2 regions of the Symbiobacterium sp. genome follow, and region 1 is predicted to be linked to the other one. Evidence: predicted binding sites of a transcription regulator. Region 1 holds the regulator's gene; the other holds the start of a gene.
What was found. Region 1 encodes HrcA, which represses chaperone genes, less so after heat shock. Its sites were predicted from a motif close to TGTTAGCACTCNNNNNNNNNGAGTGCTAACA; they were not measured.
Positions count from the first base shown of each region.

Region 2: groES (co-chaperone GroES) is a predicted target of HrcA. The motif match lies at 5,579-5,609, and genes of this name have one in related genera.

Region 1 covers NZ_JBFNEH010000021.1:39,586-51,117, reverse strand. The annotation lists gene AB2385_RS08525 (molybdenum cofactor guanylyltransferase) at 1-385, opposite strand, end outside; gene AB2385_RS08520 (hypothetical protein) at 410-1,279, opposite strand; gene AB2385_RS08515 (NUDIX hydrolase) at 1,286-1,744, opposite strand; gene AB2385_RS08510 (hypothetical protein) at 1,959-2,495, shown strand; gene AB2385_RS08505 (aromatic acid exporter family protein) at 2,545-3,582, opposite strand; gene AB2385_RS08500 (DUF1256 domain-containing protein) at 3,665-4,267, shown strand; gene hpt (hypoxanthine phosphoribosyltransferase) at 4,441-4,983, shown strand; gene guaA (glutamine-hydrolyzing GMP synthase) at 5,002-6,540, shown strand; gene hrcA (heat-inducible transcriptional repressor HrcA) at 6,732-7,757, shown strand; gene grpE (nucleotide exchange factor GrpE) at 7,907-8,527, shown strand; gene dnaK (molecular chaperone DnaK) at 8,562-10,418, shown strand; gene dnaJ (molecular chaperone DnaJ) at 10,526-11,532, shown strand, end outside.
Region 2 covers NZ_JBFNEH010000009.1:54,770-66,301, forward strand. The annotation lists gene moaA (GTP 3',8-cyclase MoaA) at 1-844, shown strand, start outside; gene moaC (cyclic pyranopterin monophosphate synthase MoaC) at 858-1,349, shown strand; gene AB2385_RS04740 (RNA polymerase sigma factor) at 1,463-1,723, shown strand; gene AB2385_RS04745 (hypothetical protein) at 1,692-1,991, shown strand; gene AB2385_RS04750 (hypothetical protein) at 2,262-2,777, shown strand; gene AB2385_RS04755 (hypothetical protein) at 2,887-3,594, shown strand; gene AB2385_RS04760 (PHP domain-containing protein) at 3,614-5,272, opposite strand; gene groES (co-chaperone GroES) at 5,638-5,931, shown strand; gene groL (chaperonin GroEL) at 5,949-7,580, shown strand; gene AB2385_RS04775 (HAD family hydrolase) at 7,721-8,503, shown strand; gene AB2385_RS04780 (MFS transporter) at 8,587-9,795, opposite strand; gene AB2385_RS04785 (hypothetical protein) at 9,936-10,472, shown strand; gene AB2385_RS04790 (hypothetical protein) at 10,450-11,226, shown strand; gene AB2385_RS04795 (hypothetical protein) at 11,300-11,476, opposite strand.

The DNA.
Region 1 (11,532 bases):
CGAACTCTCCGGCCACTCGTGGCACGACGATATCGTGACCGGGGGCCTCCCCCACCATGTAGCGGACGAGGGACTCGTCGACGAAAGGCATGTCCACGGCGCAGAAGAAGGCGTACTCGAAGCGGCTGGCCTGCAGCCCGGCCTCCAGCCCGCCGAGCGGCCCGAGGCCCGGAATCCGGTCGCTCACCGTCTGCAGCCCCAGGAAGGCGAAATCCGCCGGGGTGTTGGTGACGACCACCACCTGTGCGAACCAGCAGCTGAACCGCCGGGCCAGGCGGCTGATCAGGGGCTCCCCTTCGAGTTCGAGCAGCGCCTTGTTGCGACCCATGCGGGTCGAGCGCCCGCCGGCCAGGATCACGCCGCAGGCCTGCATCGGAGTCTCCACTGAGCCCTCACCTCGTCCGTTGCGTTATTGTGCGGGCAGAGCCGGCAGCTCGAGCAGGAACATCGCCAGGGCGGGGCTCTCGGGGTCTGCCTCTGCCGCCTCCTCCGCCAGGGCGGCGGCCGTCTCTGCGTCGCCCAGCGCAAGAGCCGCCTGGCCGGCCAGTACCAGGGTCTCCGCCCGCCAGGCGGGGGAGTACGTTCCCGGGGAGTACGGCCGCGCGAGCACCAGCGCCCGCTGTGCGTAGTTCAGGGCCTCTTCCGCATCGCCCAGGCTGAGCTTGAACCGGGCCCAGGCCGCCGCCACGTCAGCCCGTTGCGGTGCGGTCGTACGCTCCTCGGCCGTTCTCAGCGCGTGCTCGGCCTGCCGGAGCCGCCCGAGGCCGCGGTAGGCGTAGTGCAGCTCCAGGTGGCCGCGGTAGTGGTAGGGGTCGATGGCGACGATGGCCTGCGCCAGCGCCAGCGCCCGGGTGTACTCGGTGTTGTGGTAGGCGTTCAGGGCGAGGTCAAAGAGCGGCTCGGCCCACGCGACCGCCCAGCGCTCGCCCTCCCGGCGGAGCGTCAGCCAGGCTTCAGGCCACTCCACGGTGCGCCCCGGGTCGGTAAGCACCAGCCCGTTCACGCGGACCCGCATCACCCCGGGCTCCGCCTCCACAGCCTGGGCCACCTCTTTGTAGGTCACCTGGGTCTGCTCCAGGTAGGCGCTCACGGCGTCGCTCCCCATGCGTTCCCGCGCCTCCCCGGTGAGCGCGTTCCAGACCAGCGTGAAGTCACCGGCAGCGAGTGCGGCGAGGAACCGCTCTGCGTCGGCGGCAGCGGCTTCTTCCTGCGAGAGCTCGGCGCCGCACCCGGCAACCAGGAGCGCGAGCACCCCCAACAAGGCGATCACGCGGCGCACCGGCGTTCACCCCCGTTCCGCGGCCGCGGCGAGAGCCCGGTCGACCCAGGCCCGCACCTCGGCCGTCAGCGGGATCTGGTCCAGCTCCGCGGGGCCGAACCAGCCCACATGCTCCACCTCGTGATTGGCGACGGGGCTGACCGCAGTCGGGTCAGCGGGGCGTGCGAAGTAGATCAGGTCGATGTGCTCGTGGTCCGGCCCGATGCGCTCGAGCTGGACGCCCTCGGGGCGGGCGAGCTGGCGCGGGCCGGGAATGGGCGGCAGGGACGGCGGTGAGGTGAGGACGACCGTGATCCCGGTCTCCTCCCGGACCTCCCGCACGGCGGCCTCGTCGGGCAGCTCGTTGGGTTCGATGTGCCCGCCCGGGGGCAGCCACATGCCGAGCTTCCTGTGCCACAGCAGGAGCACCCGGCCCTGGTGGACCACGAAGGTGGCAACGGTGAAATCGCGTGTGACGGCGGCCATGCGCGCAAACAACCCCTTCAGTAGTACCATTGCACAAATCTTCGCCCCCCGCAGCAGGCCACCTGTGCGACACGGTTCGTGCGGCAGGCACATACGCTGGGAAACGGGGGTGAAGTGGATGTTTTACGGGCCCGTAGGATTCCCCTCTTCTCCCGGAGCGGGCGGGGGATCCCGTTCAGACGGTGCGGGCGGCACGTCCCGCGACAGGAGCGGCATGCCATCTGGCATGGGCGGCACGTCCGACGACCGCAGCGAAATGCAGCGCGGCATGGACGGCATGACCCAGGAGGCCATGCCCTGGGGCCAGATGGGCATGCCCGGGATGATGGGCGGAATGCCTTGGGGTAAGCCCGGGATGATGGGCGGAATGCCCTGGGGTAAGCCCGGGATGATGGGCGGAATGCCCTGGGGTAAGCCCGGCATGATGGGCGGGATGCCCTGGGGCAAGCCTGGCATGCCGTACGGCATGGGCGGCGAGGCTTACGACCAGGGTGACACGCCCTACGGCAAGGGTGGCATGCCCTTCGGCATGGGCATGATGCCCTGGGGCAAGCCCGGCATGCCCTTCGGCAAGGGTGGCATGCCTTTCGGAAAGCCCTTTGGCAAGGGCGACACGACCTACGATAAGGGCGGCTTCGGCAAGCCTCCCGTGTGGGGAATGACCCCCGGCGGCGGTTTCGCCAAGCAGTACCCGCCCGGCATGATGGGCATCCCTTACGGATACTATCCCGGCTACGGCCTGGTGCAATAGCCGGGCGGGCGAGAGGAGACGGCAGGGCCGCGGGAGGCGGCGCCTGCCGTCACGCCTGTTCGCAGAGGCGGGCCAGCGCGTCTATTCGCCACCCCATATGACGAATCTCGGCCAGCACCAGGTGCAGCTGGAGGCCGAACTCCCGCCGGTCGCGGTGGTCGATCAGCCCTTCCACCCTGCGGCTGAAGGCCGCAAGGGCCTCCTGGTACCTGCGGGCGGCGTCGGGATCGCCGGGACCCTCGTTCAGCACCCGGTCCATGACCGACGCCCGGTAGGCCTGCAGGGCGCGCAGGACCGCCGTCAGCAGTTCCCGCTCCGGCCCGTGGGGCAGGCCGCCGGCCTCCAGGATGAGCTTGTGAATGTCCGTGATCGCCTCCACAAATACGAACAGCGAGTTGTTCGCCTGCTTGAGCAACGCCGCGCGCGGCTGACGGACCTCCCGCGTGTCCAGGTCCAGCGTGGAGCGGGCGGCTGAAAGGTGCGCCTGCGCCGCGACCGCGTCGGCCTTGATTTCCTCCTTGGTATAGTCCTGCGGGCTTCCGAGGCTTCGCACCAGGCGTTCCAGGAAGCGTTCGACCTTCCCGTTGCCGGCGGCGATCTCCGCCTTGGCCCGCCCCAGCGCGTCCGGCGGGTGGATGAGCCGGTTGACCACGTATCCCACCGCCATGCCGGCCGCGATGACGCCCATGCGCGCGAGGGTGTAGGCGAGGAAGTCCTGCTCCGGCCGGTCCATCACGAAGAGGACGACCACCACGGCCAGGCCCGCCGCGTCCGGGAGCCGCAGCCGCACCAGCAGCCCCAGGACGAGGACCGAGGCCAGGGCCATGGTGAGCGGATTCACGGGGAGCCACAGGCCCAGGAGGGTGGCCACGAGGCCGGCCACGGCGTTGCCCAGGAGCTGCTCCCGGAACACCTCGTGGGCCTGGCTGAGGGTGGGCTGCACGGCGAGCACGGCGGCCACGGCGCCGAAGGTGGCGTAGGCCGAGCCAAACCAGTGCAGCAGGGCCAGCGTCAGGAACACCGCCACGCCGGTCTTGATGATGCGGGCGCCAAGGAACGGCTGAAGCACGCGCAGGGGGAAATCCATCTTGATCACCTGCATCCAATGATTGACAGGCCGGGTAACTCCTGTTATAGTCAGAATTACCGAAACAAAGGAGGAGTGCCCGGTGTCCCGCGATGGCGCACGATCACCGGTGGTCGACGTGCACTTTCAGGACCCGACGGCCGTTCGGCAGCTCGCCAGGGCGCTGGGCGACCAGTTCCGGGCGCACGCGCAGGCGGAGCGGTATTTCCCTGTCTTCTTCCTGGTGGGGGCAACCAGCTCCACCGGCGACTCCCTGGGGCCGTTCACCGGCTGGTTCCTCAAGCGCAAGGGCTTCACCGGGGAGTACGTGGGCGACCTCGAGAACCCGGTTCACGCGACCAACCTGCGGGGGCGGCTGTCCGAGGCGCGAGCCCGGGCGCTCCGACGGGAGAAGCTGCCGTACCTCATTGCCGTGGACGCGGCGGTGGGCCGGCCCGGCCGCCTTACGCTGACCCCCGGCCCCCTGCGCCCCGGCGCCGCAATGGGGAAGAACTTGCCCCAGGTGGGCCAGGTGCACATCATGGGCGGAATGGCCAACTTCCCCTTCATGATCTGGTTCGCCGGCCTCGACCAGACCGTGGGCATGGCGGAGGTGATCGCCGACGGCCTCATGGCCTTCTGGGCCGACTACGAGTCCGGAAGGCTCTTCGGTCGCCGGCAGATGCTTCAGACCGGTCTGGCGTGAAAGAGATGCGATATCGTCGCCCGATGGTTCGCCGCCGCGTGCGGCGAACCCTTTTTGTATGGCCATGTACGGCCTTTGACATGTGGGGGTATAGTGACCTTGACGTGTCTCTACAGGACGGGTAGACTGTTCCCAATACAGGCGAATCCAGGGCAGGAGAGGAGACCGCGACGATGCAGCAGGATATCGAACGCGTGCTCATTACGGAAGCGGAGATCAAGGCCAAGGTCGCGGAACTGGGCGCACAGATCTCAAGGGACTTCGCAGGTAAGGACCTGGTGGTGGTGGGCATCCTGAAAGGGGCCGCCCTCTTCTGTTCCGACCTCTTCCGCGCCATCACCATCCCGGCCGAACTCGACTTCATGCGCATCTCGTCCTACGGTGCAGCCACCAAGTCCACCGGCGTCCACCGCGTGCTGCTGGACCTGGACTACACGCTGGAAGGCCGGCACGTCCTCATTGTGGAGGACATCGTGGATACGGGCCTTACCATCAAGTTCCTGAAGGAGTACCTGTCCCAGCGCGGCCCGGCATCGCTGAAGGTGGCGGCCCTGCTGGACAAGCCCTCCCGCCGGAAGGTTCCGGTCACCGTTGACTACTGCGGCTTCGAGGTGCCGGACTTCTTCGTGGTGGGCAACGGGCTCGACTTCGGCGAGAAGTACCGCAACTTGCGTGATATCTGCATCCTCAAGCCGGAGATTTACGGCAGAGCCTGATTCGGAAGGAGACGCGGAATGAGCTACCACAGCGACCTGATCGTGGTTGTGGATTTCGGGGGGCAGTACGGCCACCTGATCGCACGCCGCGTGCGGGAGGCGCACGTCTACTGCGAGATCTGGCCGGCCAGCGCCCCGGCGCAGCGTTACCGGGATGCGGGCGTGAAGGGGATTATCTTCTCCGGCGGCCCGGCCTCGGTCCTGGCCGCCGGTGCTCCTCGCATCGACCCGGCGGTATACGGGCTGGGCATCCCGATCCTCGGCATCTGCTACGGCATGCAGCTCATGGCGCTACAGCTGGGCGGCGAGGTGGAACGGCCGGAGCGCGGGGAGTACGGCAAGGCCACGCTGCGCCTGGCCGAGGAGCACCCACTGCTCAGCGGCCTGGAGCGGGAAACCCCCGTCTGGATGAGCCACTTCGACGCGGTGAAGCGGATGCCGCCCGGGTTCCGGGTGCTGGGTGCTACCGAGAACACGCCGGCAGCCGTGATGGGTGATGACGAGCGTCGTCTGTACGGCGTGCAGTTCCATCCGGAGGTGGCGCACACGCCTCAGGGCCGTCAGATCATCCGGAACTTCCTCTTTAACATCGCCGGGTGCAAGGGGGACTGGACCACCGAGTCCTTCATCGCCCATCAGGTGGAGGCGATCCGCCAGCGGGTGGGCGACGGCAAGGTGCTGTGCGCCCTGTCGGGCGGCGTCGACTCCTCGGTGGCGGCGGTGCTGGTCCACCAGGCCGTCGGCGACCAGCTCACCTGCGTGTTCGTCGACCACGGCCTCATGCGCAAGGGTGAGCCCGAGCAGGTGGTGCGCACCTTCCGCGATCACTTCCACATCAACCTGGTGCACGTCGACGCCTCTGAGCGCTTCCTGAGCAAGCTGAAGGGCGTCGCGGATCCCGAGCAGAAGCGCAAGATCATCGGGAACGAGTTCATCCGCGTCTTTGAGGATGAGGCCCGCAAGCTGGGGCGGATCGACTTCCTGGTGCAGGGAACCGTCTACCCCGATGTGATCGAGTCCGGTACCGACACCGCCCGCGTGATCAAGTCGCACCACAACGTGGGCGGGCTGCCGAAGGACATGCAGTTCCAGCTCATCGAGCCCTTCCGGGAGCTGTTCAAGGACGAGGTCCGGGCCGTCGGGCGGGCCCTCGGCGTGCCGGAGGAGATCGTCGGCCGCCATCCGTTCCCCGGACCGGGGCTCGGCGTCCGGGTGCTGGGTGAGGTCACCCCGGAGAAGCTGGCGATCCTGCGGGAGGCCGACCACATCTTCGTGGAGGAGGTGCGGAGGGCCGGGCTCTACGACGAGCTCTGGCAGGCCTTTGCCGTGCTGCCGGATGTTCGCAGCGTGGGCGTGATGGGCGACGAACGGACGTACGCGTATCCCATCATCCTCAGGGCGGTCACCTCGGAAGACGCCATGACGGCCGACTTCTACCGGTTCCCCTGGGAAGTGCTGGAGCAGGTCGCCCGACGCATCGTGAACGAGGTTCCGCACGTGAATCGCGTTGTGTACGACGTGACCTCGAAGCCTCCGGGAACCATTGAATGGGAATAGTGCGTATCTATATGGAGCCGGGGCGGCGTGCCTCCGGCTCCTTCTTCTCGGCGCCGCCGCAGCCTTGCGTCCCTTGACTTTCCTACGGGTTGATGCTATTTTCATGCTAGGTGCGTTAGCACTCGCGGGCGTTGACTGCTAATGGGTCAATGCCCTTTTGGCACCTGGGGCCCGTGCGGAGGTGACTCCCCGTGATTGATGACCGCAAGAACAAGGTGCTGCAGGCGATTGTGGAGGATTACGTCGCTACCGCGGAGCCGGTCGGGTCACGGACGATTGCGCGCAAGTACAACCTCGGAGTCAGCCCTGCCACGATCCGCAACGAGATGTCCGATCTCGAGGACATGGGCTACCTGGAGCAGCCGCATACCTCGGCGGGCCGAATTCCCTCGGACCGCGGCTACCGTTACTATGTCGATTGCCTGATGCCCGAGTACTCGATGAGCCGCGCCGAACAGGAGCGGATCAGCCAGACCTTCAAGCGCAAGATTCGCGAGATCGACGTCCTGGTGCGCGAGACGGCGCGCCTTCTCTCCGATACCACGCACCTGACGGCGGTGATCTCGGGACCGCAGTTCGGCAAGGCGGTGTTCAAGGAAATCCGGCTGGTGCCTCTGGGACGGGACAGGGCGCTGATGATCTACATCACCGACGCGGGTCAGATCGAGAATCAGGTGCTGGAGCTGCCCGTCGAGGTGACCATGCTGGAGTTCCAGCAGGTGTCTGAGGTCCTGAACGAGCAACTGCGGGGGCAACGGGTGGACTCGCTCTCCCGCGGAGCCCTCCAGGCGCTTCACCGGGAGCTCTCCAAGTACGGCATCCTGCTGGAGCAGGCGCTCTACTTCCTCGAGGAGCGGATGGAGCCGGGCGAACGGCGGCGCCTCTACTTCGGCGGCACCACCCACATGCTGGACCAGCCGGAGTTCCGGGACGTCAACAAGCTGAAGAGCCTGCTCTCCTTCCTGGAGCAGGAAGATGTCGTCGCCGAGGTGTTGCAGCTGGACCGGGAGACCGACAAGGTCGAGATTCAGATCGGCGAGGAGATCCGGCTGCGCGAGCTGGCCGACTGCTCCATCGTGACGGTGACCTACCGGCTGGGCGACAAGACCATCGGCAAGATGGGTGTGATCGGACCGAAGCGGATGGAGTACGCCAAGGTGGTCTCGGTGCTCAACTCCGTGGCCGCTTATCTCAGCGAGGCATCGGTTCACCGGTAGGCATGGCGCCCGGGGAAAGCGAGTCCCCGGGCCTTTTTGTGCGCTGCGTTGGGCTTGACACCGCTACGGGCCGGTGCTATGTTCATTTGTGAATGCGTTAGCACTCGTTCCGGTCGAGTGCTAACAGGAAAAAGAGGTGACCGGCATCCATGGAGGAGCAGTCCAGGAACAACCCTCCGGACCAGAAGCCGCCGGAACCAGAGCAGGCTCCGCCCGACGGGCTGGAAGCGGCTGAGTCCGCGCCGGAACCGGTTGAGGCCCCGCAGGGGACGGCGGAAGGCGCCGGCTCGGCCGAGGCGGAACAGCCCGGGCAGCTTGAGCAGGAACTCCAGGCGGCGCAGGCGAAGGTGGCGGAGCTCACCGATCGGCTGATTCGGCTGCACGCTGACTTTGAGAATTACCGGCGTCGCATGCAGCGGGAGAAGGAGGAAGTGGCGGTTTACGCAAACCAGCGGCTGCTCCTGAACCTTCTGCCCGTGCTCGACAATCTAGAAAGAGCACTGGCCACGCCGCCCACTCCCGGCGACGAGCGGCTGCGCCAGGGCGTGGAGCTCACGGCCCGCTCGTTCCGCGACCTCCTGAGCAAGGAGGGGGTCACCCCCATCGAGGCCGTGGGGAAGCCTTTCGACCCGAACCTGCACGAGGCCATGATGACGGACGAGGATCCGCAGCAGGAAGACGGCATCGTGCTGGCCGAGTTCCAGAAGGGTTACCGCCTGGGGGACCGGGTGATTCGGGCGAGCCTGGTCAAGGTCAACAAGCTGAGCTAGCGGGCAGACCTGTTCTTAAGGAGGCTTACGGCAGATGGCCAAGGTAATTGGCATCGACCTGGGCACCACCAACTCTTGTGTGGCGGTAATGGAAGGTAACGAACCTGTTGTGCTCGAGAACGCGGAAGGCGACCGCACCACCCCGTCGGTGGTGGCGTTCAGCAAGACCGGCGAGCGCCTGATCGGTAAGGTGGCCAAGCGGCAGGCCATCACGAACCCCGACCGCACCATCATGTCGATCAAGCGGCACATGGGTTCCGATTATCGCGTGCGCATCGACGACAAGTCGTACACCCCGCAGGAGATCTCGGCGATGATCCTGTCCAAACTAAAGGCAGACGCCGAGGCGAAGCTGGGTGAGAAGATCACGCAGGCCGTGATCACCGTGCCGGCCTATTTCACTGACTCCCAGCGGCAGGCGACGAAGGACGCCGGCACGATCGCGGGCCTGGAAGTCCTGCGCATCATCAACGAGCCGACCGCGGCTGCCCTGGCCTACGGCCTGGACAAGGGCGAGGACCAGCGGATTCTGGTCTTCGACCTGGGCGGCGGTACGTTCGATGTGTCGATCCTCGAGCTGGGCGGCGGCACCTTCCAGGTGATTGCCACCGCCGGCAACAACAAGCTGGGCGGCGACGACTTCGACCAGCGCATCGTGGACTACATCGCCGACCGCTTCCAGCGGGAGCACGGCATCGACCTGCGCAAGGACCGGCAGGCCCTGCAGCGGCTGCGTGAGGCCGCCGAGAAGGCGAAGATTGAGCTCTCTTCCGTGACCACCACCAACATCAACCTGCCCTTCATCACCATGACCAGCGAGGGTCCGGTCCACCTGGATGAGACCCTCACCCGGGCCAAGTTCGAGGAACTGACGGCCGACCTGGTGGAGGCCACCATGGGGCCCACCCGCCAGGCCCTGAGGGACGCGGGTGTCGAGCCCAAGGACATCGACAAGGTGCTGCTGGTGGGCGGCTCGACCCGGATCCCCGCGGTGCAGGAGGCCGTGCGCCGGTTCTTCGGCAAGGAGCCGTACAAGGGCATCAACCCCGACGAGGTCGTCGCGATGGGCGCCGCCATCCAGGCCGCCGTCATCAAGGGCGACGTGAAGGACGTCCTGCTGCTGGACGTCACCCCGCTCTCGCTGGGGATTGAGACCCTCGGCGGCGTGTTCACCAAGCTGATCGAGCGCAATACCACCATCCCGACCCGGAAGAGCCAGATCTTCTCCACCGCCGCCGACGGCCAGACCCAGGTGGAGATTCACGTGCTGCAGGGCGAGCGCGAGATGGCCGCCGACAACAAGACCCTGGGCCGGTTCATCCTCGACGGCATCCCGCCCGCACCGCGGGGCGTGCCCAAGATCGAGGTCACCTTCGACATCGACGTCAACGGCATCGTGCACGTGTCGGCCAAGGACCTGGGCACCGGCCGGGAGCAGCACATCACCATCCAGTCGCAGACCTCCATGTCCAAGGAAGAGATCGAGCGGGCGGTCAAGGAGGCCGAGGCGATGGCCGCCGAGGACAAGCGGCGGCGCGAGGAGGCCGACATCCGGAACAATGCCGACGCGGCAGTGTACAATGCAGAGAAGATGATCAAGGAGTCGGAGGGCAAGGGCATCGACCCGTCGCTCATCGACGCGGTGAAGAGCAAGATCGAGCCGGTCAGGGAGGCCCTGAAGGGCTCCGACATCCAGAAGGTCAAGCAGGCCACGGAGGAGCTGACGGAGGCGGTTTACAAGCTCTCTTCCGCCATCTACGAGAAGGCCGGGGCCAGCGCCGGGACCGGCACCCAGTCTGGCGGCGCCAGCGGCAGCACGACCGGTGGCACGACCGGCGGCGACGGCCAGCACATGGATGCCGAGTTCAGGGTGAAGGACGAGGACAAGTAGGCCGGACTGGACGGCACAACAGGAGGGGGGCCGCTTGCTGCCTCCCTCCTGTCGCTTGCCCCAGGGCAGCCCCGGTGGTAACTTTTAAGCAGTAGGGGGTGGGCCGACTGGCCAAGCGTGACTATTACGAGGTGCTGGGCGTTCCCCGGAACGCCACCGAGGCTGAGATCAAGAAAGCCTTCCGCAACCTCGCCCGCAAGTACCACCCGGACGCCAACAAGGACGACCCGGACGCGGCCGAGAAGTTCAAGGAGATCAACGAGGCCTATCAGGTCCTCTCCGATCCCGAGAAGCGGGCCCGGTACGACCAGTTCGGCCATGCCGCGGAGCAGATGGGCGGCATGGGGGGCAACCCCTTTGAAGGGTTTGGTGGCTTCGGGCAGGACTTCGGGGGCTTCGGCGACATCTTCGAGATGTTCTTCGGCGGCGGGCGGTCTCGCTCGTCCCGCGGACCCGTCCGCGGCGCCGATTTGGAATACGACCTGGAGCTCACCCTCGAGGAGGCGGCCTTCGGCTGCGTGAAGGAGCTGCGGGTGCCGCGCACCGAGGACTGCGACACCTGCCACGGCTCCGGTGCCCGGCCGGGCACGCAGCCCGTCACCTGCCCCAAGTGCAAGGGCACCGGCCAGATTCAGATCACGCAGAACACCGTGTTCGGCCGGTTCGTCAACGTGAGCACCTGCGACCGCTGCCGGGGTGAGGGGAAGATCATCGAGTCGCCCTGCCCCACCTGCCGCGGCCGCGGCCGCGTGCAGAAGTACCAGCGGGTGGAGGTGAAGGTGCCGGGCGGCGTGGAGACGGGCACGCGCCTGCGCATGGCCGGTTACGGCGAGGCCGGCGAGCGGGGCGGCCCGCCCGGCGACCTGTTCATCGTGATGCGCGTCCGGCCCGACCGGCGCTTCCGCCGCGAGGGCGACGACCTCTACAGCGAGGTGGAGATTTCCTTCATTCAGGCGGCCCTGGGCACCGAGATCGAGGTGCAGACGCTGGACGGACCCGAGATGGTGCGGGTGCCGGAAGGTACCCAGCCGGGCGACACGATCCGCCTCAAGGGCAGAGGCACCAAGCACCTGCGGGCCCCGGGCCGGGGCGACCTGCACGTGGTGCTCAAGGT
Region 2 (11,532 bases), on a different contig from region 1:
GATCATCCGGATCGCCGTCGGCCTTGGCATCGACCGCATCCGCGTCACCGGCGGGGAGCCGCTGGTGCGCAAGGACATCGTGAAGTTCCTGGCCCAGCTGAAGCCGCTGGGCGTGAAGGACCTCTCGCTCTCCACCAATGGCCTCCTCTTCCCGGCGATGGCCCGGGACCTGAAGGCCGCAGGCGTCGACCGGGTGAACATCTCGCTCGACACGCTCCGCCCGGACCGGTTTACGAAGATCGCCCGGCTGAAGGGCAGCCCGGCGGAGGTGCTGGCGGCGGTGGACGCCGCGCTGGAACTGGGCATGGAGCCCGTCAAGCTCAACATGGTGGTCATCCGCGGCTGGAACGACGACGAGATCGGCGATATGGCGCGCCTCACGCTGGACCGGCCGGTGCACGTGCGCTACATCGAGGTCATGCCCTTCTCGGAGGCGCACGAGTTCACGCTGGAGAACCTGGTGCCCGCCGCCGAGATGCGGGAGCGGCTGCTGGACGAGTTCGGTGACCTGGAGCCGGTGCGCGAGGGTGTGAAGGGCAACGGGCCCGCCAGGTACTGGCGGATCCCCGGGGCGCAGGGCACGGTGGGCTTCATCTCCGCCGTCACCGAGTGCTTCTGCGGCGACTGCAACCGAGTGCGCCTCACCGCCTCCGGCAAGATCAACCCGTGCCTGGGCCACGTCCACGAGGTAGACCTGAAGCCGATCCTCCGCGACCCCGGGAAGACAGACGAGGACCTGAAAGCCGCCCTGGTCGATGCCATCCTCAGGAAGCCCCGGGAGCACAACTTCGACGACGTGCAGTCGGACTACGTGCTGCGCGTGATGCACGGCATCGGCGGCTAGGAGGGACCGCGTCATGGCAGAGTTGACGCATCTGGATCAGCACGGCAACGCCCGCATGGTGGACGTGGGCGGGAAGCCCGAGACCGAGCGGGTGGCGGTCGCCCGGGCGGAGGTGCGGATGCGCCCTGAGACTCTGGCCCTGATCCAGTCGGGCGGCGTGCCCAAGGGTGACGTGCTCGGCGTGGCCCGGGTGGCCGGCATCATGGCGGCCAAGCGCACGGGGGAGCTCATTCCCCTCTGCCACCCGCTGCCCATCACGCAGGCCAGCGTCGACTTCGCCTTCGACGAGGCCGGCGGCCGGGTGCTGATCGAATCACGGGTCTCCACGGTGGGCCGGACCGGGGTGGAGATGGAGGCGCTCACCGCCTGCGCCGTGGCGGCGCTCACCATCTACGACATGGCGAAGGCCGTGGACAAGGGCATGGTGATCGGCGAGATCCGCCTGGTGAAGAAAACGGGCGGGAAGAGCGGAACGTACGTGCGACCCGGGGAAGCAGTAGAGTAGCGCAGACCCCCGTGCCAGGTGACGGCACGGGGGTTTTTCGCAAACACCTGCCGCGAACGGAGCGTCTCCGTTTTCCCTCTCTCTTAGTGAGATCAGCGAGAAAGGACCCGGCCATGGACTACTTCCAACTGCTGCGGGCCCACCAGGGCTACCTGGAGCGGATCGCACCGGCGATGCTGGGGAACCGTCCCGACGCCGAGGACGCCCTCCAGGAGGCGGCCCTGTCGGGCTACCGGCACTTCGACCAGCTGCGGGACGGCCCGCCTGGTGCTCACGCCGGCGGTGAAGGGGGTTCCCGTCGACGCCGTCTGGCCCATGGAGGAGGGGGCAACGGCGGACGTCATGGGTGTGCCGGTCGCCCTGACCAGCTTTGAGCGGGAGGACGACCGCATCGGCTTTTCCTGGCAGAGCCCCGACCGGGAGGGGTTCGTGGGGGTTGCCCGGTTCGAGGTCATCGATGCCGCGGGCAACGCCCACCCGCTGGGGGGCTCCTGGGAAAGCCTGTCGAACTCCGTGGGGGAAGGAGTAAGGTACCAGCACTATGCGGCTGAACTCCCTGAGGGCGTGGAGCCGGTGGCCGTCCGGGCCACCCAGGCGGGGGTGCTGGTGGAAGGACCGTGGGTGTTTGACCTGCCGCGATAGCCTGCCGCGGCTTCTACGGGGAAGCCCCTGCGCCGGAAGGCGCGGGGGCTGCTCGGCTGCGCCTTCGCCGCCGGCGCCTTTCCCGCTGCGCCGGGTCGACCCGTGAGGGCTCGGACGCTCGGTCTCAGGCTGATGGAGGACGGCATGGCGGCGGACGATTGCAGCGTTGGGGCGCGCCCGAGCGGTTCTCTTACATCTCGACTATTCATCAGCAGGAAAATCGAGGCCAGACCGCGTACTCTACACGTGAAACCCAGTTGAGGTGATCACATGCTCAAGCTGCGGCTCCAGACGGCCTTCCTGCTGCTGATCGGGCAACTGCTGCTGGGCGCGCTGGGCTGGTTCCTGTCCGGCCGCCTGCCCTGGGTGGGGCTCCTCGCCACGCTGGCCCTGCTCTGGTACGCCTGGCGCCTCGGCGTGGTGTTCCGGGACGAGGCGGAGCGGCGCACACGGCGCTATCGGGCGTCCGCCGCGGCGTGGACCGGCTTCCTCGCCCAGTTGCCCGGCCTCCTGCTCCTGCCCTACTGGGCGCCAGGGTGGATCTACTCGCTCTGGCAGGGCGCATTCCTGCCCGTCCCGGCCGTGCTGGAGCGCTACTGGCCCGGCATGGGCGGCCGCGTGATCCCCTGGCTCTGGCTCACCGCCGTCTTGGTGGTCCTCCTCTTTACCCGCCCGGCCCACAAAGAGCGGCGACAGGAGGCTCCCGCCCAGCGCCTTGCGCCGGGTGAGTGGGCCCCGGCCCGGCGTTTCGCCGACGTACAGAAGCGGGGACTCAAGGTGCGCTGACCCGCGTTCAACGCAAGTATGCAGACTGTTACGAATAATCTGTAAGAAAAAAGGGTGGCGTTCTACCCCTGGTGAAATCCCCCCACGCGCATGCATGGGGGGGATTCGTGTGCTGCGTAGGGTGAGGGAGTTGCACCGGCCGTCCTACCTGATCTTGCGGGCACGGCCCGGGGACACCGGGGACCGCCCCCTCGCGGCGCCGTTCGCCTCGCCCGACATCATGGTGGGGCCGGACGGCAGGCCGCAGGCTGTGGTGTGGAACCTCGGCTTCCGGGAGGTTACGGCCACCACCGAATTCTACGTCGTGCCTGCCGGCCTGCCGGTTGCCCCCGAGAACGCCCGCCTGCTGGGCGTGGGCAACCCGGCGATCATCGAACCCGGCCGGTCGGTGCAAGTGCGCTGCAACCGGGCCTGGTCGGGGGGACAGGCCGACGTGCTGCTGGTCATGGCGTTTCACCCGGACCTCGACCCGGTCGTCCGCCCCTTTGATCCTCAGGCAGACCGACACGTGGGGCAGATGAACTACCCCTGGGTGGGCACCTTCGCCGGGCGGCTGGGCGAGCGCCGGGTGCGGGTCGAGATCCGCCCTGCCCTCCAGGGGCTGTACCGACTCAGACTCTATGAGAATGGAGCCGGCTTCCCCCGGTGCGACCGTGTGATGAAGCCCAACGGGCACCGGTTCCACTGGCTTGAGGTGGAGGGGGAGGTGCGGCTGTTTTTTGACCTTGCGGTCGTGAACAACAACCGGCTGGCGCTGGGCGTCGGCCCCCGGGGCGGTCCCGCCGAGAAGGGGGTGCTGGACCGGGTCGAGGCGTAGGGCCGCACGGTGCCGGAGGCTACCCCTGCTTGGGCGTTGCGAGCCAGTCCAGCAGGTCGGGCGGGTCCATGGCGTTCAGCACGTCCCCGGGCTCCACCCAGCCCCGGCGGGCCTGCCAGACGCCATAGGGCATGTGCTCCAGCTCCCGCACGGAGTGGGCGTCGGTGTTGATCGCCAGCTTCACCCCCGCCTCCCGGGCCAGGCGGGCGTGCACGTCGGAGAGGTCGAGCCGGGACGGGCTGGCCGAGATCTCCAGGGCCGTTCCGGTGCGGGCGCAGGCCTCCAGCACGCGCTCGAAATCAAGGGCGGCGGGCTCCCGCCGGGCGATCACCCGCCCGAAGGGGTGGCCGATGATGTCCACGTGGGGGTTGGCGATCGCGCGGAGCAGCCGCTCGGTCTGCTCCTCCGCGGGGAGTCCCAGGTGGCTGTGTAACGACGCCACCACCACGTCCAGCTCGGCCAGCAGCTCGTCCGGGTAGTCCAGCGAGCCGTCCCGGAGGATGTCCACCTCAGCGCCGGCGAGGAGGCGGAAGTCCTCCCACTGGTCCAGCCGGCGGATCGCGGCGACGTGCTCCCGCAGCCGCTCCGGAGTGAGCCCGCGGGCGATGGTGAGGGACTGGGAATGGTCGCAGATGGCGAGGTAGCGGTAGCCCAGGGCCCGGGCCGCCTCGGCCATCTCCGCCAGCGTTGCCGTCCCGTCGGAGGCCGTGGTGTGCACGTGGAGGTCGCCCCTGAGGTCGGACAGGGTGACCAGGCGGGGCAGCCGCCCGGCGCGGGCCGCGGCCACCTCGCCCCGGCCCTCCCGGAGCTCGGGCGGGATGTAGGGGAGGCCCATCGCCCGGTAGACGGCGGCGTCGGGGGCGGCAGAGCCGGGCCCGGCTTCCGCGGGCGTCTCGCCAGTCCTGCGGGGATCGAACCCCTGCCCTGCCAGTTCCGCCAGGTGGGCGGGCGAGCCCGTCCGCTCCAGCAGCGTGAGGGCGAACGCCTCGGGCGGCACCAGCACCGGGTCCAGCGGGCGCGGGAGAGCGGGCAGGCTGTCCAGGTACTCCCGGACGGCGGCGGGTTCCCGCGTGGCAATCACCACGTCGATGTCCGCAACAGTCTCCTGCCGCCGGCGCACCGAGCCCGCGACCTCCGCCCGGAGCACGGCCGGATGGCTGCGCAGGTGCTGCAGCAGCGCCTCGGCGACCGGGAGGGCCACCCCGATCGAGACCCGGTCGGGCCGGCGGCGCACCCGCTCCACAGCCTCCAGGATCGCCGCCTCCCGGCGCGGCCCCATGCCGGGCAGCTCCCGGAGCTTTCCTTCCCGGGCGGCCAGCTCCAGCGCCTCCAGGCTGTCCACCCCCAGGCGCCGATAAAGCAGCATGGCGGTCCGGGCGCCGAGGCCGGGCACGCGGGTGAGGTCGACCACCCCGGGCGGAACCGCCTGCCGGAGTTCCTCCAGGTAGCCAATGCGGCCGGTCTCGAGGAGCTCGCCGATCTTGGCGGCGATCGCCTTGCCGATGCCGGGCACCCGGGTGAGGCGGCCCTCCCGGGCCAGATCGGCCACCGGCTCGGGAAGCAGCCCGACGGCCTCGGCGGCCTTCCGGTAGGCGCGCACCTTGAACGGGTCTCCGCCGGTGAACTCCAGCAGGTCTGCGATTTCGTACAGCGCTTCGGCCACCGTGAGATTGTCCATCATCAGATACCTCCTGGAACACGTGCGGTCTGGGGGTTCAGGCCGCACGTTCTGGCGCGGCTCTCCGGGCGGGTCGGGATACGGCGCCGGCGGACTGCTGTTCTGGGGTGGAGTTGCCGCCGGGGCCGGACGCGGCGCCCCGGAAAGCGTCCTTGCACCGCTCTAGAAAAGCCGGGGACGGGGGTGCCCCCCTTCCCGCTGGCAGTGCATGGCGCCCGATATGGCAGCCAGCGCTTGGCCCGGCGCCAAAAAAAGCATCCTGAGGGGCTTGACTCCCTTTGGAACCTTCTCTATCATAGGTCATGGTGTTAGCACTCAGGGGTAGCGAGTGCTAACAGATTCACCACTGAGGAGGGACCTTCGAGATGAACATCAAGCCGTTGGGCGCTCGGGTCGTCATCAAGCCGCTGGAGAAGGAAGAGCGCACCAAGAGCGGCATTCTGCTGCCCGATACCGCCAAGGAGAAGCCCCAGCAGGGCAAGGTGATTGCCGTGGGCCCTGGCCGGACGCTGGAGTCGGGGAGCAAGGTGGAGCTCGAGGTCAAGGAAGGTGACACTGTCATCTTCTCCAAGTACGCGGGCACCGAGGTCAAGATCGACGGCGAGGAGTACATCATCCTGGACGGCGAGCGGGACATCCTCGCAATCGTTCAGGGTTAAGGGAGGTTTACGCATAGATGCCTGCCAAGCAGATTCTCTTCGATGAGACCGCCCGGCGCAAGCTCCAGGCCGGCGTTGATGCTCTGGCCAACACCGTGAAGGTCACTCTGGGTCCCCGTGGCCGGAACGTTGTTCTCGATAAGAAGTTTGGCGCTCCGCAGGTCGCGAACGACGGCGTGACCATCGCCCGTGAGATCGAGCTTGAAGATCCCTTCGAGAACATGGGCGCTCAGCTGGTGAAGGAGGTCGCCACCAAGACCAACGACGTCGCGGGCGACGGCACCACCACGTCCTGCGTGCTGGCCCAGGCCATCGTGAAGGAAGGCCTGAAGAACGTCACCGGTGGCGCCAACCCGATGATCCTGAAGCGGGGCATCGAGAAGGCTGTCGACGCCGCCGTCGAGGCGCTGCGCAAGATGGCCATCCCCGTTGAGACCAACAAGGCCATCGCCGAGGTCGCCTCCATCTCCGCCAACAACGACCGGGAGATCGGCGAGCTCGTGGCCAAGGCCATGGACACCGTCGGCAAGGACGGCGTCATCACCGTCGAGGAGTCCAAGACCCTCCAGACCGAGCTGGAGACCGTCGAGGGCATGCAGTTCGACCGGGGCTACGTGTCGGCTTACTTCGTCACCGACACCGAGAAGATGGAGGCCGTCCTGAACGAGCCCTACATCCTGATCACCGACAAGAAGATCTCCGCCGTGCAGGACCTGTTGCCCGTGCTGGAGAAGGTCGTGCAGCGCGGCAAGCCCCTGCTGATCATCGCCGAGGACGTCGAGGGCGAGGCCCTGGCCACGCTGGTCGTCAACAAGCTGCGCGGCACCCTGCAGGTCGCAGCCGTTAAGGCTCCTGGCTTCGGCGATCGCCGGAAGGCCATGCTGGAGGACATCGCCATCCTCACCGGCGGCGAGGTCATCTCTGAGGAGCTGGGCCGCAAGCTGGAGAACGCCACGGTCGAGTCCTTCGGCCAGGCCCGCCAGGTGCGCATCGAGAAGGAGAAGACCACGATCATCGATGGCGCCGGCTCGGCCGAGGCCATCAAGAACCGGGTCGCCTCCATCAAGCGGCAGATCGAGGAGACCACGTCCGACTTCGACCGCGAGAAGCTGCAGGAGCGGCTGGCCAAGCTGGCCGGCGGCGTGGCGGTCATCAAGGTCGGCGCGGCCACCGAGGTCGAGCTGAAGGAGAAGAAGCTGCGCATTGAGGACGCCCTGAACGCCACCCGGGCGGCCGTCGAGGAGGGCATCGTCGCCGGCGGCGGCGTCGCGCTGCTCCAGGCCCAGAAGGCCATCGACGAGCTCATCACCAAGCTCGAGGGCGACGAGAAGGTCGGCGCCCAGATCGTCCGGCGGGCCGTTGAGGAGCCGCTGCGCTGCATCGTCGAGAACGGCGGCCATGAGGGCTCCGTCGTGGTCGAGAAGGTCCGCAACCTGCCGGCCGGCCAGGGCTTCGACGCCCTGAAGGAAGAGTACGTCGACATGGTCCACGCCGGCATCATCGACCCGGTGAAGGTCACCCGCTCCGCACTCCAGAACGCTGCCTCCATCGCGGCCCTGATCCTGACCACCGAGGCGGCCGTGACGGAGAAGCCGGAGAAGAAGGAGAACAACGCCAACCCCGGCATGGGCAGCATGGACATGATGTAAGGGTCAGCCACGGGCAGCCGTCCGGATGCACAGCCGGTTTGACGGCCAGTCTGCGGCGGATTGCCACGAGCACCCCCCAGTTCACCGCTGGGGGGTGCTCCTTTTATGATAAGATAGTCCAAACATGGGAGGTGGAGCCGGTGGTCAGAGCGGTCCTTTTCGACCTGGACGAGACGCTCCTCCTGGACGAGCCGGTGACGCGGGAGGCCCTGGCCGCGGCGGCGGCCCTGGCGGGGCCGCAGGTCGATCCGGTGCGGCTGGCGGAGCGGGCCTGGGCCGAGGCCAGGCGCCTGTGGGCGCAGGGCCCCCACGCCGCGTACTGCGAGCGCATCGGCCACAGCGCCGCCGAGGGGCTCTGGGCGCGCTACGACCGGGGCGACCATCCGGCCATCGCCGGGCTGCGGACCTGGGCGCCCGGATACCGGGTGGCGGTCTGGCGGGCAGCGCTGGCAGAGCAGGGGATCCGCGACGACGGCCTGGCCGAGGCGATGGCGGAGCGGTTCGCCGCCGCGCGCCGGCGGTACCTGTGCTACCCGGAGGTCGACCCGCTGCTGGCCGCGCTGCGGGAGCGGGGCTACCGCCTGGGCATCGTCACCAACGGCGTGCCCGACCTGCAGCGGACCAAGCTCGAGGGGGCGGGCCTGAACGCGGCGTTCGACGCGGTGGTCATCTCGGGCGAGATCGACTGCGGCAAGCCGGAGCCGGGCATCTTCCACCACATCTGCCGCGCGTTGGCAGTCGAGCCCGGTGAGGCCGTGATGGTGGGTGATAACCCTGCGCGCGATGTGGCCGGCGGTCGCGCCGCCGGCTTACGCACCGTGTGGGTGCAGCGATTGGGCCGGGCGCGGGATCCCCGCCACCCGGCCGACCTGGAATGCATGGACCTCGCGGCGATCTTGCCGTGGCTGGACCGCCTGGCGTAAGCGCGGCCGGGCCCCCTGCATGCCGCAGGGGGCCCGAGGGTATCACCGTGACCGCCGGTGTTGCTGTGCCGGCGCCGGGAGTCCTAATCCGCCGCGCTCTCCGACCCGGTGGGCACAGGCTCCCGCAGGCCCACCAGCACCCAGGCCAGGTCGGCCAGCAGCAGGGCGCCGGTGACCGGGAAGACCGCCCGGGGGCCGAAGGCGGCCGCCAGTGCGCCGCCCACCAGCGGCCCGGCGGTGTTGCCCATGAACATCGCCGACTGGGTGACGCCGAACGCGCGGCCCTGGAGTTCCCGGGGCACGCTGCGGGCAATCAGGCCGTTGGCGGCCGGCATCAGACCGCCGGTGAAGAGGCCCAGCACGAACCGGAGGGCGATCATGTGCCAGACCTCGCTGGCCATGCCCTGCAGCAGGTACATCGCGGCGGCGCCGCCCAGGGCGGCCGCGATGATGGGCCGGCTGCCCACCCGGTCCGAAAGGCTGCCCACCGCCGGCGAGATGATCACCTGCGCCAGGCCCGTCACGCTGAAGACCAGGCCCGAGAGCAGCGAGACCCAGCCGGCGGGGGCGTCCAGCTCCTCCAGGTAAGTGGAGAGAATCGGCTCCGCGGTGAGCACCGAGAACATGTTCATGAAGAGAACCACCGCAACGCCCATCACCACGGGATAGCGGCGTACAATCGCCACGGCCGATCCGGTCTCCTGCCGCTCGCCGGCGGGAGCCGGAGTGAAGTGCTCCTGGATCGTGAACAGCACGATGAGGCCGGCCACCAGGCAGGAGCCGCCGGTGAGGAAGAAGATCGGGCGATAGCCGATCACCTGGGCCAGCAGGCCACCCACGATGGGTCCCAGAATCGACCCGGCCATGTTGCCGGTGCCCAGCATCCCGAGGGCCCGACCGGCCTGGTCACGCGGGGCGATGCCCGAGAGGTAGGCGGTGGCCGCCGCCGGGAAGCCGGCTGCGACGCCCTGCAGCAGGCGCAGGAGCAGCAGCTGCTGCGGCGACTGCGCAAAGCCCATCAGGGCGACGATGACCCCCATCACCAGCGTGCTGCGCAGCATCATGGGCTTGCGCCCCACCCGGTCCGACACCGCCCCCCACAGCGGCGATACGATGGCCATCGTCACGAAGTTCGCGGCGAAGATCACGCCAGACCAGAGGCTGATGGCCGGGCCCTGCACGCCGATCTCCGCCAGGTAGCGGGGCAGGAAGGGCATGATCAGGCTGAAGCCGACCTGAATGAGAAAGCTGCAGAACCACAAGATGTAAAGATCACGACGCCAACGCGCCATTTTCATACATACCCCCAATAGTCAACGACGCTAATTATCATAGCACCGTAACAGCTTGGTGTCCATTGCAGAGGAATCAACGGCAGAATGGGCGAAGTTTTAAAGCTACGGCTACGCCTCCACACGGGAGGGAATTTTGAATGGAAACGGCACATCAGGAGCGGCCAGACACCCGCGTCGAGCGCTACCTGGTCGGCGGCCTTCTCGCAGCGGCCCTGGCGGGCATCGGCTGGCTGATTGCCCGCCTCCGCGGCGCGGCGGCCGGTCCGCACCCGCTGGAGTTCGTGGGGCTTGTGCTCTTGCTGGTCCTGGTCGCCTACCTGTGCCTGTTGGGTCATGAACTGCTCACCGTTTGCTACCTGTTGGGGGAACAGGAGCTGCGGGTCTGCCAGGGCCGCCGGATGGCGATCATCGACCTCACGCGGCCCATGCGGCTGCACCGCTGGTTGAACCGCTGGAACGGCGAGGCCGCACCCCGGGAGCTGGGCGGGCTGGTGGTAGAGTGGTACCCGCCGCTGGCCGTGGTCCGCACCGGCATCTGGGTGGTGGAGGGGGAGGACCCCGCCGGGCAGCGACGGGCGCTGGCCCTGCGGCCCTCGCCGCGGCTCCTGGCCCTGCTCCGGGAGTGGGCGGTGCCGAGGTGGGGGGAGGAGCATGGCGAAACTCCTTGGTTCTGAACTGGTACTCGTCCTCTTGACGGGCCTGTTCGCCGCCCTGGGCGCTCCCTGGCTTTCCGGGCGGCCCGCTTCGTTTGCGCTCTTCCTGGTGGGTCTCCTGATGGCTACGGCCTTCGTGGGGCTCTATGCGCTGGCCAACCTGGCCGGGAGGCGCCTCCGGCCGGCGGTGAGCCTGGCCGTGGGAGGCGCCGCCCTGGTGCTCACGCTGTGGAGACCGGCCGAAGGCGTCACCCATCTGGTGGGCGTCGCCGCCGGCGCGCTGCTGACCCTGCTCGGCGCCGCCTTCCGGCGGGGGGCGGGCAGCAGCCTGTTCGCCTACGCCGTGCCGCTGCTGGCTGCCCATTACCTGCTCCTGCCGCTCCTGGGTCCGGTCCAGGCGGCACGGCAGGTTGCGGCGCAGTGCGCGGTGTTCTATTTCTTCGGCCGGGGTCTCGTTCGGCTGGCCGCCCCCACCTCCGCCGAGGGCAATCCGGAGGCGGGGCCCCTCGTCCACCGGCCGGTTCCCGACCGGGTGGTTGGTCTGGTGGAGGCCACGGCGCGCCGCCGCGCCCGACCCTACGCCACCCGGGCAGACGGGAGCCGTGACGAAGGCGCTATCTCCATCCTCTGCCCGGCCGCCGAGGCGTCCGCCCTGGCCGACCGCCTGCGGGAGGCCCTCGCCGCGTATCCGGTGGTCGTGACGCCCGGGCCGGAGGAGGAGCACGGGGCGCAACTGGTCATCCGCATGGCGAACCCGCACGGGCGGGCGCGCTAGCCACTGCTTTCCAGGAAAAACGGTCCCGGGTCCTGCTGGACAGGACCCGGGATTGGTTTATGATGAAGGAGGTTTAGAGGGCGTACCAGCTGCGGAACAGGTCAGGCTTCGACTGCCACTTGCGCTCGGCGCAGGCGACCATCTCCACGCTGATCCCCAGGTCGTCAGCGACCTCCTTCCGGCTCCGGCCCGCCTTGCGCTGCGTCACGATAGCCTCCACATCTTCGGGCATCAGCTGCCAGATCGTCATTTTCGGGTCGCCTCCTTTTCTTGCTCTCATCTCTTGGTCTGGCTATAGCATACCAG